DNA from 2 places in the Thermoanaerobacterium thermosulfurigenes genome. Region 2 is predicted to be linked to the other one. Evidence: riboswitches for the same ligand, from Rfam matches in the RefSeq annotation. Region 2 holds a riboswitch; the other holds the start of a gene.
The links. Region 2 has a riboswitch for cyclic di-AMP ahead of HNR52_RS00010 (cell wall hydrolase). Riboswitches for the same ligand answer to the same signal wherever they lie in the genome.
Positions count from the first base shown of each region.

Region 1: it holds a riboswitch for cyclic di-AMP, as region 2 does, so the genes downstream of both, HNR52_RS01590 (NAD/NADP octopine/nopaline dehydrogenase family protein) here and HNR52_RS00010 (cell wall hydrolase) in region 2, are expected to answer to the same signal.

Region 1 covers NZ_JBPODR010000003.1:33,126-39,360, forward strand. The annotation lists gene HNR52_RS01555 (S1 domain-containing RNA-binding protein) at 1-23, shown strand, start outside; gene HNR52_RS01560 (Ppx/GppA phosphatase family protein) at 65-988, shown strand; gene HNR52_RS01565 (hypothetical protein) at 1,110-1,511, opposite strand; tRNA gene HNR52_RS01570 (tRNA-Met) at 1,763-1,836, opposite strand; tRNA gene HNR52_RS01575 (tRNA-Met) at 1,842-1,917, opposite strand; tRNA gene HNR52_RS01580 (tRNA-Leu) at 1,932-2,021, opposite strand; gene HNR52_RS01585 (methyl-accepting chemotaxis protein) at 2,856-3,374, shown strand; cyclic di-AMP (ydaO/yuaA leader) riboswitch at 3,646-3,769, shown strand; gene HNR52_RS01590 (NAD/NADP octopine/nopaline dehydrogenase family protein) at 3,878-4,978, shown strand; gene HNR52_RS01595 (cobalamin B12-binding domain-containing protein) at 4,975-6,235, shown strand, end outside.
Region 2 covers NZ_JBPODR010000001.1:222-6,456, forward strand. The annotation lists gene HNR52_RS00005 (TMEM165/GDT1 family protein) at 216-779, shown strand; gene HNR52_RS00010 (cell wall hydrolase) at 844-1,668, opposite strand; cyclic di-AMP (ydaO/yuaA leader) riboswitch at 1,669-1,797, opposite strand; gene HNR52_RS00015 (hypothetical protein) at 1,855-2,001, opposite strand; gene HNR52_RS00020 (sensor histidine kinase) at 2,091-3,461, opposite strand; gene HNR52_RS00025 (response regulator transcription factor) at 3,451-4,137, opposite strand; gene aroA (3-phosphoshikimate 1-carboxyvinyltransferase) at 4,156-5,427, opposite strand; gene HNR52_RS00035 (prephenate dehydrogenase) at 5,451-6,235, opposite strand, start outside.

The DNA.
Region 1 (6,235 bases), on a different contig from region 2:
ATAAAAGAAACGCTAGTTATTAAAACTTCGGGCAAGCCCGAAGATTTTTTATGGGAGGATTATTATGAGGTGTTCTGTTATCGATATAGGAACAAATTCTGTCCGCCATCTTGTGTGTGATGTAGATGGGAAAGAAATTAAACACATAAAGAAGGATGTTAAAGTAACGAGACTTGGTGATTCTGTATCGAAAAGTGGGAAATTGGCCAGTGATGCTATTGAGCGAACAGCAAGTGCAATACAAGCTTTTTTAGACGATGCTGAAAATCTCAAGGTACAAGATATATATGCTTTTGCTACATCTGCAGTGAGAGATGCTAAAAATGCTGACAGCTTTATAAATGAACTTTCAAAATTTGGCATAAACGTTGATATAATAGATGGTGAAACTGAAAGTCTTTATGGATATATTGGTGCCTCATACGGAATAAAAAGAGAAAGTGTATTGGTTTTGGATGTTGGTGGAGGGAGTACAGAATTTTCTTATCTTAACGGAAACCTTGTGAAAAAAAGCTTTGATATAGGTGCTTTAAGGCTTACAGAGAAATTTATAAAGAATGATCCTATTACGCTCGATGAGTACAATAATATAAGCCTCTATATAACAGACATGCTTATGCCATTTATAAGTGAAAATCAAGAAATACCTACAGATGTAGTTGGCATAGGTGGTACAATAACAACACTTGCTGCCATGTCACAGGGTTTAGAAATCTACTCGAGAGAATTAGTTCATGGATATGTGCTTAGTAAAAGCGAAATAAAAAGGTTGCTGGACTTAATGATGTCGTTGAGCTTGAACGAGAGAAGACTTTTGAATGGTTTGCAGCCTGAAAGAGCTGATATTATCGTTGCAGGCACAATAATAGTCTATACAATTTTAAAGCTTTTGAACTGTACTTCAATTACCGTAAGCGAGTGGGACAATTTAGAAGGCGCCTTAGTAGAAAAATATATAAAAAACGTGAATGATAAAGCAGACAATTAGATTTATGTCGATGTATGCGAATAATGTATTCATAACAATGTCAGAAAAGATGGATTGCAAGCTTTTAAAGAAATAACCGATGCTTTTTGTTGTATAAAAAGAAAAAACATAAAAGCTGAGATTACCTATTGCTCAGCTTTTGTCCTAATTCCAATATTTTATTGTCATGATATAACTTTTTAATCGTCATGTTGTTCACATCTATTTGTACTCTATCGATCTTTTCGCTTATTTCATCAATTTTTTCGTGCACAATTTGCCTATCATCAAATAAAGCGCTTATTTTATCAGTTATTTCATTATTAATCTTAGTGCCAAGTTTTTTTATCTCTTCTTTTGCATTAAACATTTCTGATTTTAAATTGGTGAATTCTTCTTTCACACTATACACTTCTGATCTTAAATCATACATTTCTACTTTTATACTATCTACATCTGACTTTAAATCAGTTATTGATTTATTTAAGTTCCCTATATTATTGCTAATTTTTTCTAACAAAAAAAGAATTTTTTCTTCCTCCATCAACAAAAACCTCTCTTTAGTCCAAAATTTTTCCCATAGATTCATTCTAATTTATAAATTTTATAAATTCAATAGTATTTAAGACTCATTTTAAAGATTTTTGTCATGTTGATTTAATGTATTTAATATGCTCATCTTATATTAAAAAATATATAAAAAAATCACCCACCTTTTTAGGCGAGTAATTATACTTATTCGTTTTGACTATATGTTTTTTTAAAATCATCAAAACCCTGATTTTATTGGTTTAGTAGCGGCGAGTGGAGTCGAACCACCGACACTGCGGGTATGAACCGCATGCTCTAGCCAACTGAGCTACGCCGCCATATTTGGTTGCGGGGGCAGGACTTGAACCTGCGACCTCCGGGTTATGAGCCCGACGAGCTGCCAACTGCTCCACCCCGCGATGTACTATTCAATTGGTGCCGGAGACCGGAATCGAACCGGTACGGGCTTTAAAGGCCCGCAGGATTTTAAGTCCTGTGCGTCTGCCAGTTCCGCCACTCCGGCAATCACATCAACCAGCGACATCATTAATTATATTACATAAAGGACTATTAGTCAATACCTTTATGCCATATTATTCGGTGTAGATTACAATAAAATTTTGACATATTTGATAATGAAAGTGGCCAATGGTAATCAATTGTTTTTTTATTCAATTTATAAAGAAGGAATTAGAGGAATTATGCAGAATATATTTATATAAAGTTGTTGCATAAGGTAGTAATTTGTCGTCTACATTGGATAGTACAAAAAACACAGGATATCGACGACGTTTTAGGGATTTAACTTTTAAGTTTTATCAGGAGGGAGGGGTATGTGTGAAATTATAAAAAATGATGGCTTGTCATTGGTTTAATTTTTATAAAAAAGGTGGTTTTACAAAAGATGTGAACGAATGTTTTTAGATTACCTATAAGGGATCGAAGAATGTTAACTAAATTTGACAAAAGTCGTTAATTCTATATAATTTATTATAGCGCTTTATGAGAAGTTAAAAAATTAACGAATTAAGGAGGACTAAAATTGATAACCATATCTAAAGATGAGATGCTTGACTTTTTTCATAAATTAACAACTTTTTTACCATTACTTTTTGAGGATAGTGTATCTTTTGCCATTGTAGATAATGAAAAATATTTAGAGATAAAAAATTGTGATGAACTTCCTATTAATGCAAAAGTAGGTGATGCAATTCCAGAAGGTGGTGCAGCTTTTGAAGCCCTTAGAACTGGAAACTACATCATAAAAGATGTACCAAAAGAAGTATATGGAGTACCGTTTAAATCATATGCTATCCCTATAAAAGATTATGATAATTCTGTAATTGGGGTTTTACTTATGGGGAAAAGTTTAGAAAAAAGACATAAAGTATTGTCACTATCCGAAAATCTGGCAGCATCACTTGAGCAAATATCTTCAGCTATCCAAGAGGTTTCCTCTGGAGTCGAAATTGTAGTTAATTCAAATACTAAGATATTAGAAGAAGTAAATAAAGCTATTGAAAATACAAAGGGCACTGATGATATTTTAAAATTTGTTCAAAATATTTCTAAACAAACAAATTTATTGGGATTAAACGCAGCCATTGAGGCCGCAAGAGCTGGTGAAAAAGGCAAAGGCTTTAGTGTGGTTGCTGAAGAAATACGAAAGTTATCTAATACCAGCAGTGAATCTATAAGTAAAATAGACTCAGTATTAGAGAAAATACAGGAATCTATAAAAAGTATTTCTGACAAAATAAATGAATCAAGCTCATTTTTTGAGACACAAGCTACCGCATTTGAAGAAATTAGTTCTTCCATAGAGGAATTAAGCGCTACTTCTCAACTTTTAGAAGAATTAGCAAGGAATTTATAGGACTATAAAAGCAGTACGGATTTTCGATTTGCTCAAATCGAAAATCCGTATTTATAAAGCACCTCTGTATATATTTGCAGAAGTGCTTTATTTTTATAGAGGCAATAATTTGCTTCTATATAGTTTAATTTCAAACAAATATTTCATGAATTTCAATCCATATTTTTATGATTTGCATATTTTAAAGACACATTTTTGTTACAAAATTTACATATTTTTAATATATTTGCAAATGGAATTTTGATATGGTATAATTTAATTAATTTAATAATATGCTATAACGCTGAATTCGTATGAAGCGGGGAAACCAATTTTGGGGTGAATCCATTTGTATGGAGGGGTTATCTTTCGATCCTAACCCGTCAGCTAACCTCGTAAGCGTTGAAAGAGGAGGAAATAGCATGAATATATTCGGTACAACTACCTTCTATTAGTTGCCGGGTTTCAGCTATAGATTTTCTCTATGGCTTTTTTAATACCCTAAAATAGAAGGAGGTTTTTAAATGAGATTACCTATTTTTTCTGTCATTGGTGCTGGCAACGGCGGTCAGGCGATGGCGGCACATCTTTCGTTGATGGGTTTTATAGTCAATTTGTACAACAGATCTCGTGAGAAATTAGTTCCTATTTTAAATAATGGTGGTATTCATCTTGAAGGCGTTGTAGATGGATTTGCAAAGCTTAATATGGTCACTGACGATATGGAAGACGCTATAAAAGATGCAGACATAATCATGGTGACTGTTCCTGCGTCTGGACACAGTGACATAGCTTATGAAATGTTACCACACTTAAGAAATGATCAGATAATAGTTTTGAATCCGGGAAGAACTTTTGGCGCTATAGAGTTTTATAACATTGTTAAAATTAGAGACGATATAAATGTGGTAGTAGCAGAGACTGATACGTTTATATATGCTTGCAGATCGAATAATGGCGTTTCAAAGATTTTCAGGATAAAAGATGTGGTCTCACTGGCATCTATACCGGCTTGGAAGGCTGATTATGTTGTTGATTTGTTGAGATTAGCTTATTCGCAGATAGTACCTGCTGAAAATGTTTTAGAGACTAGTTTAAATAATATAGGTTCTATCTTTCATCCAGCGCCTACACTTTTGAACTCTGCAAGAATAGAGACTACAGAAGGTGATTTTCAATATTATTTGGAAGGCATATCACCGTCGGTGGCTAAAATATTGGAGAGAATGGACAGGGAGAGAATAGCAGTTGCCCACGCTTTAGGTGTCAATGCTGTTACAGCGCTTGATTGGCTTAAAGATGCATACGGCGTTATTGCAGACAATCTGTATGATGCGATTCAAAAGACAGATGCTTATAGAGGCTTGCTTGCACCAAAAAATCTTGATTGCAGGTACATTTTTGAAGATGTGCCAATGAGTTTGGTGCCTATTTCATCGATTGGCAAACAATTAGGCATTCCTACTTATACTATAGATTCTATAATTCATTTGGCATCATGCATGCATGAAGTGAACTATTGGAAAATCGGGCGCACAGCAGGAAAATTAGGATTGGAAGGAAAAAGCGCAGCGGAGATAAAGGTAATGATAGAGGGGTTAAAGGAGGAGATCACTGTCGCATGAAAAAATATATTATTGCAGCTTCTATAGAAAATGATGTCCATGTTGCGGGAGCATATAGATTTTTGAAGATTGCAGAGCAGGAAGGGTATAAAGTGGATTTTTTAGGTCCTGCTACATCTATTGATAAGTTGGTAGATACAGTGCGTTTAAAGAAACCTGATATAGTAGGTGTAAGTTATAGACTGACTCCAGAAACACTGAAAACCATATTGAATGAGCTTAAAGATAAAATACGAAAATATGGTTTGAGCAATATTAGATGGATATTTGGAGGCACAGAGCCCAATTGCTTAGTTGCAAAAGAGTCAGGAATATTTGAGGAAATTTTTGATGGAACTTTTGGCGATGAGTACACAATTTCATACCTAAGAGGAAAGAAAGCTTCATATAGTGAAAAAGAATATGGTAGAGATGTGATTGAAAGGATTGAGAAAAGCTATCCGTATCCTATAATAAGGCATCACTTTGGATTGCCTTCGTATGATGATACACTTGAAGGTGTAAGGAGGATTGCGGAAGAAAAAATTCTCGATGTGATATCAATAGCGCCTGACCAAAATACACAAGAGCATTTTTTTGACAAAAAATATAAAGCATCACTTGATGGGGCAGGTGGCGTGCCTATAAGGACTGAAGAAGAATTCAAAAAACTTTACGATGAGTCAAGGCGTGGAAATTATCCGCTGCTTAGATGTTACAGTGGGACGAATGATGTCTTTAAAATGGCTCAAATGCTTAAAAACACAATAAACAATGCATGGGCAGCTATACCCCTTTGCTGGTACAATGTACTAGATGGCAGGGGGCCAAGAGAAGTAGAAGAATCCATTAGAGAGAACCAGATGCTGATGAAGTGGCATGCTGACAGAAATATACCTGTTGAGGTAAATGAAGCACACCATTGGGGGCTTAGAGATGCACATGATGCCATATATGTGGCGGCAAGCTACATTGCAGCATACAATGCAAAGAAGATGGGTGTAAAAAACTATATAGCTCAGTTTATGTTCAATGTGCCGCCAGCTACATCGCCCAAAATGGATCTTGCAAAAATGCTGGCATCTATAGAGCTTGTGGAGAGTTTGCAGGATGATAACTTTAGAGTATATAGACAGGCAAGGGCAGGGCTTGCAAGTATGCCGCAGGATCTTTTTGAAGCAAAAGGGCAGCTTGCTTCAAGTGCATATCTTTCAATGGCTATAAAACCTCACATATATCATGTTGTAGGTTTTTGTGAAGCACATCATGCAGCAACGC
Region 2 (6,235 bases):
TCTCCTGAAATTCAGATATATCAGGCAACAGAAGTTGCCGAGAATATTCATCTATGTAAAGGGGAGTAGTTCACATATATAAATATGTGGCAAAGTCAACATGCTGGTTTTAACCTGGCTTTGCCTTAAAGAATGAGACCTTTACGTAATATGTTGCACATATTATGTAATAGGTTTTATTTTTTCGGCATACTAATTACAAGGAGGCAGATTTGATGAATGCTTTAATATCGTCTTTTATTCTCGTTTTTGCATCTGAAATGGGCGACAAGTCACAGTTTATGGCTATGGCATTTGCCACATTTATAAAAGCCAGAACTGTCTTAATTAGCATATTGATCGCTGCCCTTTTAAATATGGGTATTGCAGTTTTGTTTGGCTCATTTATTACAGAGTACATACCGATAAAATACGTGAAGCTATTGGCTGCCATATCTTTTTTAATTTTCGGGTTGATTACATTAAAAAATGGCCATGAAGGACATGAAAAAATCAGAAAATCCAAATACGGTCCGGTTTTCACCATAATAAGTACATATTTTATTTCGGAATTTGGAGATAAGACACAGCTTTCGACATTAGCACTTACTGCCACATACAAAAATCCTGTATTTGTTTTATTAGGCGCTACTGCAGGAATTTTTATGGCCGATGTCATCGGAATCGTATTGGGAGTTTATTTAGGTAAGAAATTGCCGACAAGGCTTTTACACTACATATCAGCGATCATTTTTATAATATTTGGCTTTATCACTTTGTACGAAGCAAAAACATTATAAAAGCAAAATGGATACCTTTCGGTATCCATTTTGCTCCTCTTAGCCTCTCAATTTTGCATAATCTTTATCTTGCATAAGAAAATACCATATTTCCAACTCTCAATGCAACTGGCAATGACCAAAGCCACTGGTTAGTATTGCTGTCGTCAAAGTAATAAAGTGCACCGTTTGTAGGATCTACACCGTTTAAGGCATCCCTTGCAGCACTTATTGAGTCTGGTGTGGCAGGTAGATTTATCCAGCCATTTTCAACAGGCGTAAATTGATAGTAGCCATTGCTATCGACTTGATATATTACACCCTTTATGGAGTTAGGAAATATACCACTTTTTACCCTATTCACTATCACGGCACCGACAGCAACTTTAGCTTGATACGATTCACCACCAGCTTCTGCATTTATAAGCCTTGATAGAAGATCCAAATCAGCATTTGTGTATGAAATAACACCTCTTTGGACAGAACTCCTGTTTGTAGTTACATCGCTTCTTATACTTGAAGAAGTTGATGGTGTACCAGACGTCGATGCTGGTATGACAAAAACTTGACCTGGATAAATCATATCGCCTGTTAAACCATTTACATTTTTTAAAGCATCTACAGTAGTACCATACTTCATGGCAATTAAGTATAAACTATCGCCTTTTTGGACTGTATATGTGTTGTCACTGCCAGGTACAACTAATACTTGCCCCGGATATATTACTGTATTACTGATATTGTTAAGCTTCATTATTTGATTGTATGTTGTACCATAATTTAAGCCTATTTTATATAGGCTATCACCAGGCTTCACAGTATATGTTGCCGCAAATGCCGTCTGAGAAAATAAAAGAGCCGCTGCTAATGATGCAATGAGAGGCTTTACCTTAATACATTTTTTTAACATAAAAAATCCCCCTTTTGCCTCCGAGGTTAGTTGACGGGTTCGGGCAAAGGGCCGCCCTACCACTTAAGTGGATTCACCCCAAAAAAAGATCCCCCGTACCCCTTTTCGGGGATTCGGCATATTTTACTTTAATTATAAGGGGAATGCTTGTATATGTCCATATTAAACTGATGGGAATATAGGTAATTAGTGGCATTCACTGTAACCGCAAAATGGACAGTAAATACATCCGCTTTCAGGAACTAACTGAGCCCCACAATCAGGGCATTTATATTCCTTAGAAGAATTTTTTGCCTCCATCTGCTGATTCTTCGTCGCTTCTTTTTGCAACATTTATACCCTCCAATATATAGTGATTTTATAAATATATTATACCATATATTGTGTAGTATGTCACTAAAAATAAATAACAACCCCATCTATCAAATTTTGGGAATTGTTATTTTAAATTCGGATCCTTCATTTAACTTGCTTTTTACTTCAATACTTCCACCATGCAGCTCAACAATAAGTTTTGCAATAGATAGTCCTAAACCCATTCCACCAGTTTCTTTGCTTCTTGCTTTGTCAACCCTGTAAAATCTGTCAAATATATAAGGAATCTCTTCTTCAGGTATTCCAATGCCGTCGTCTTTAATTATTACGGCTACATTATTATCTGCTTCTTCTGCATAAAATTTTATGTTGCCGTCAATATCTGTATATTTTAATGCATTATCGAGAATTATTCTTAATAGCTCCTTTATAAGGTTCCTATCTGCATACACTTCCAAATTTTTATCGCAAAAAATTTCAATGTTTTTCCCATTAAAAATCACTTTAGCATCCCTGACTATTTCTGCAATCAATTCATAAACATTAAATAATTTCTTATTTATATTAAGCGTCTTGTTATCTCCTCTTGCCAGCATTAAAAGCCTTTCAATCAATATCTCCATTTCTTGCTCTTCTTTTTTTAAAGCGCCTATAGACTCTTCCAGCACATCTTTGTTGTCTTTCCCCCATCTGTCTATAAGTTCTATATATCCTTTCAAGATAGACAAAGGTGTCCTAAGCTCATGGGAAACATTTGATATAAATGCATTCTGCCTTTTAAAATAGTCTTCCAACCTATCCAGCATGTCATTAAATGTAGCAGCGAGCTTAGACAGTTCATCATTATTTCCACTAATGCTCAATCTTTTATTTAATTTTTTCTCGTCGATTGCATGAACTTCTCTCACCATATAATCAACAGGCCTTAATGCTCTACCCGTTATAAAATATCCTGCAAAAAAAGACACCAAAACTCCAATGACATCGGAAACAGCCATCATAACAAACAAAAGCTTTAAGAAAAAATACTGATTTTTTAAATCTTCATAAACCTGAATATAAAAAAATTTATTCCCAAAAGTATACTTTCTGTTTATATATGCTATATGTGTCTCATTTTTTTCTATTTTTGTAGGTACATTTATATTTTTATCATATGGTATATCAATCAAATGCGGTGAAGACACGTACACAATTTTCCCATGCGAATCCACAATCTTTAAATACATATTTTCACCTATTGACGATCCGAAAAGTAAATCTTTGTCTACACTTGTTATTATGCCATCAACCTCTTTTAGCTTTTCGACTATAACATCTGATTGATTTTGTATATCGTCAAACGCTTGATATACAAGGTAATATTTGAGACCGTATAACACAGATGCATTAAGCACTATTAAAATAAATGAAAATATGATAGCATAAAGCAAAGCAATCCTCAACTTTATTGACGACTTAAAACTTTTAATTCTCATTTTTTTCTTTCCTTAAAGAGTATCCTACACCTCTTATCGTCTGTATCAACTTATTATCAAACGGTTCATCAATTTTACTTCGCAAATACCTTATGTACACATCTACTATGTTTGTCTCACCAATATAATTGTAGCCCCATACATTCTCCAGTATGTTTTCCCTTGTAAGCACTATTTCAGAGTTTATAATCAAATATTTCAAAAGCTCAAACTCTTTTTTCGTCAGCTCTATCTTTATTCCGTCTCTTTTTACTTCGTATGTAGACAAATCCATTGTTATCCCATCATATACCAATTTATTAGCATTTGACTTTGCATTTTTTCTAAGGACATTTCGTATTCTCGCCATAAATTCTTCAATTGAAAACGGCTTAGTCAGATAATCATCAGCACCTATATCAAGCCCAAATACCTTGTCTTTTACCTCATCTTTTGCACTTAAAATTATTACAGGCGTCGATGATTTTTTTCGTAGTTCTCTCAATACTGAAAAACCATCCAAACCTGGAAGCATCAAGTCTAAGATTATCAAATCGTAATTTCCATCTAAAGCCTCTCTTAAGCCACTATTGCCGCTATATTCTAATGTTACACTATAACCTTCATGTTCAAGCTCTATCTGTAAAAACCTTGCAATTCTTTTCTCATCTTCAATTATGAGTATGCTTTCTTCCATTAAAATCACCAATTTTTATTATAGCACATTAAGTACGCTATAAAAATCAGGAAATGAAATATTCACACATTCTGCATTTTTTATTTTTGTACTGCCATCAGCTTTTAGAGCAGCAATGCTTAATGACATAGCAACTCTATGATCGTTGTAGCTGTCAACCGTAGCACCATGCAGTGTTTCTTTACCATGGATTATCATACCGTCATTTGTAGCTTCTATATCAGCACCCATTTTTCTCAATTGGCTTACCATGGTGTCTATGCGATTGCTTTCTTTTACTTTTAGTTCTTCAGCATCTTTTATAACTGTAGTACCATCAGCGTATGCTGCCGCTACAGCAATAACCGGTATCTCATCAATCAACCTCGGTATAATCTCACCACCTATATCAATCCCCTTTAAATGCGAAGATTTTACTACTATGTCCGCTACAGGTTCATTGTTAACGACTTTCTCCTCTATTATTTCAACATTGCCACCCATTTTATTCAGCACATCTATTATTCCTGTTCGCGTGTTGTTTATATTTACATTTTTTATCAATATTTCTGAATTAGGTAATATGCTGGCTGCTACCATAAAATACGCAGCAGAAGATATGTCGCCAGGAACCAATACTTCGCACCCATGCAGTTTTTCCACAGGATGGCATATCACCTTATTGTCATAAGACTCAAAATTTCCGCCAAAGTAATTAAGCATAAGTTCGCTGTGATTTCTGGACAAATATGGTTCCTCAATTGTCGTAACGTCCTGTGCATACAAACTTGCCAGCATTATGCATGATTTTACTTGAGCACTGGAAACTTCTGTTTTGTAGTTAATCCCCTTAAGTGTATTGCCTTTTATGGTAATAGGTGCATAATTATCATAAACCGCTGTTATTTTCGCTCCCATCATTGATAGCGGCTGTATTATTCGTTTCATAGGCCTTTTTCTTAAAGACTCATCACCGGTTATAGTAGATGCAAATTTCTGACCAGCTAAAATACCTGATAAAAGGCGCATCGTTGTACCAGAGTTTCCTGCATCTAAAACATCAAGGCTTTCATTCAGATACATGCCATTTCCTTTAACATATACATCATCATTAACTATTTCTATCTCCACACCTAACTTTCTCATGCAATTTATCGTCGAAAAGCAATCTTCACTTTTTAAGAAACCTTTCACAACAGTATCGCCAACAGCAATAGAGCCAAACATTATGGCTCTATGAGATATAGATTTATCTCCAGGAACATTCACTACACCTTTTAGATGGCTTTTTTTAGAAATTTCTACCTCCATAAAATATTCATTCCTTTCCAAAGTCAAGAAGCTATGCTTTTTCTGATTTCTCTTGCTGTATCAAAAAATTCACACAGTGACTTTATATCGTCACAATCAAGGCTAAATAAAAATTCGTTTAAAAGATTTTCATAATCTATTATCAGCTTTTTTATCACATCTTTGTTATTCAAAATAATATCCTTCCACATCTCAGTCTGGGACATCGATATTCTCGTAGAGTCTTTAAAACCGCCAGCAGCGAATCTTATGGCATCTGCATCTTCTCTATATGCAAAATTAGTCAGAGCCGCCGATAAAATATGCGGCACATGGCTCACAATACCTACTATCCTATCATGTGAATAGCTATCTACGAATATAGGGTTAGCACCAATTTTTTTAATGATTTCATTGATGAAAATCTCTACAACACTGTCAGGTGTTCGTTCATCAGGAATTATAAAATAATTGCTTCCCAAAAAGAGTTCAGAACTGCTTGAGGAAAATCCGCACTTTTCAGAGCCTGTCATAGGATGACCGCCTATAAAGAATTTATCTTTCGGCAATATACCATTTACCACATCCATTATCGTTTTTTTTGTACTTCCGACATCAGTTATCACACAGCCATCTTTTAAGTGCGGAAGTATTTCTTCTATGCAATTTATGACTATGCCAACAGGAGTGCATACAAATACTATGTCTGCGTCTATTGGTTTATCAATTTCTTTAAAACCTTCATCAATTATACCTTCCCTTAAAGCTTCGTCGATATAATCATCTTTCACGTCTACACCTATTATACCTAAACTTGTATATTTTCTTA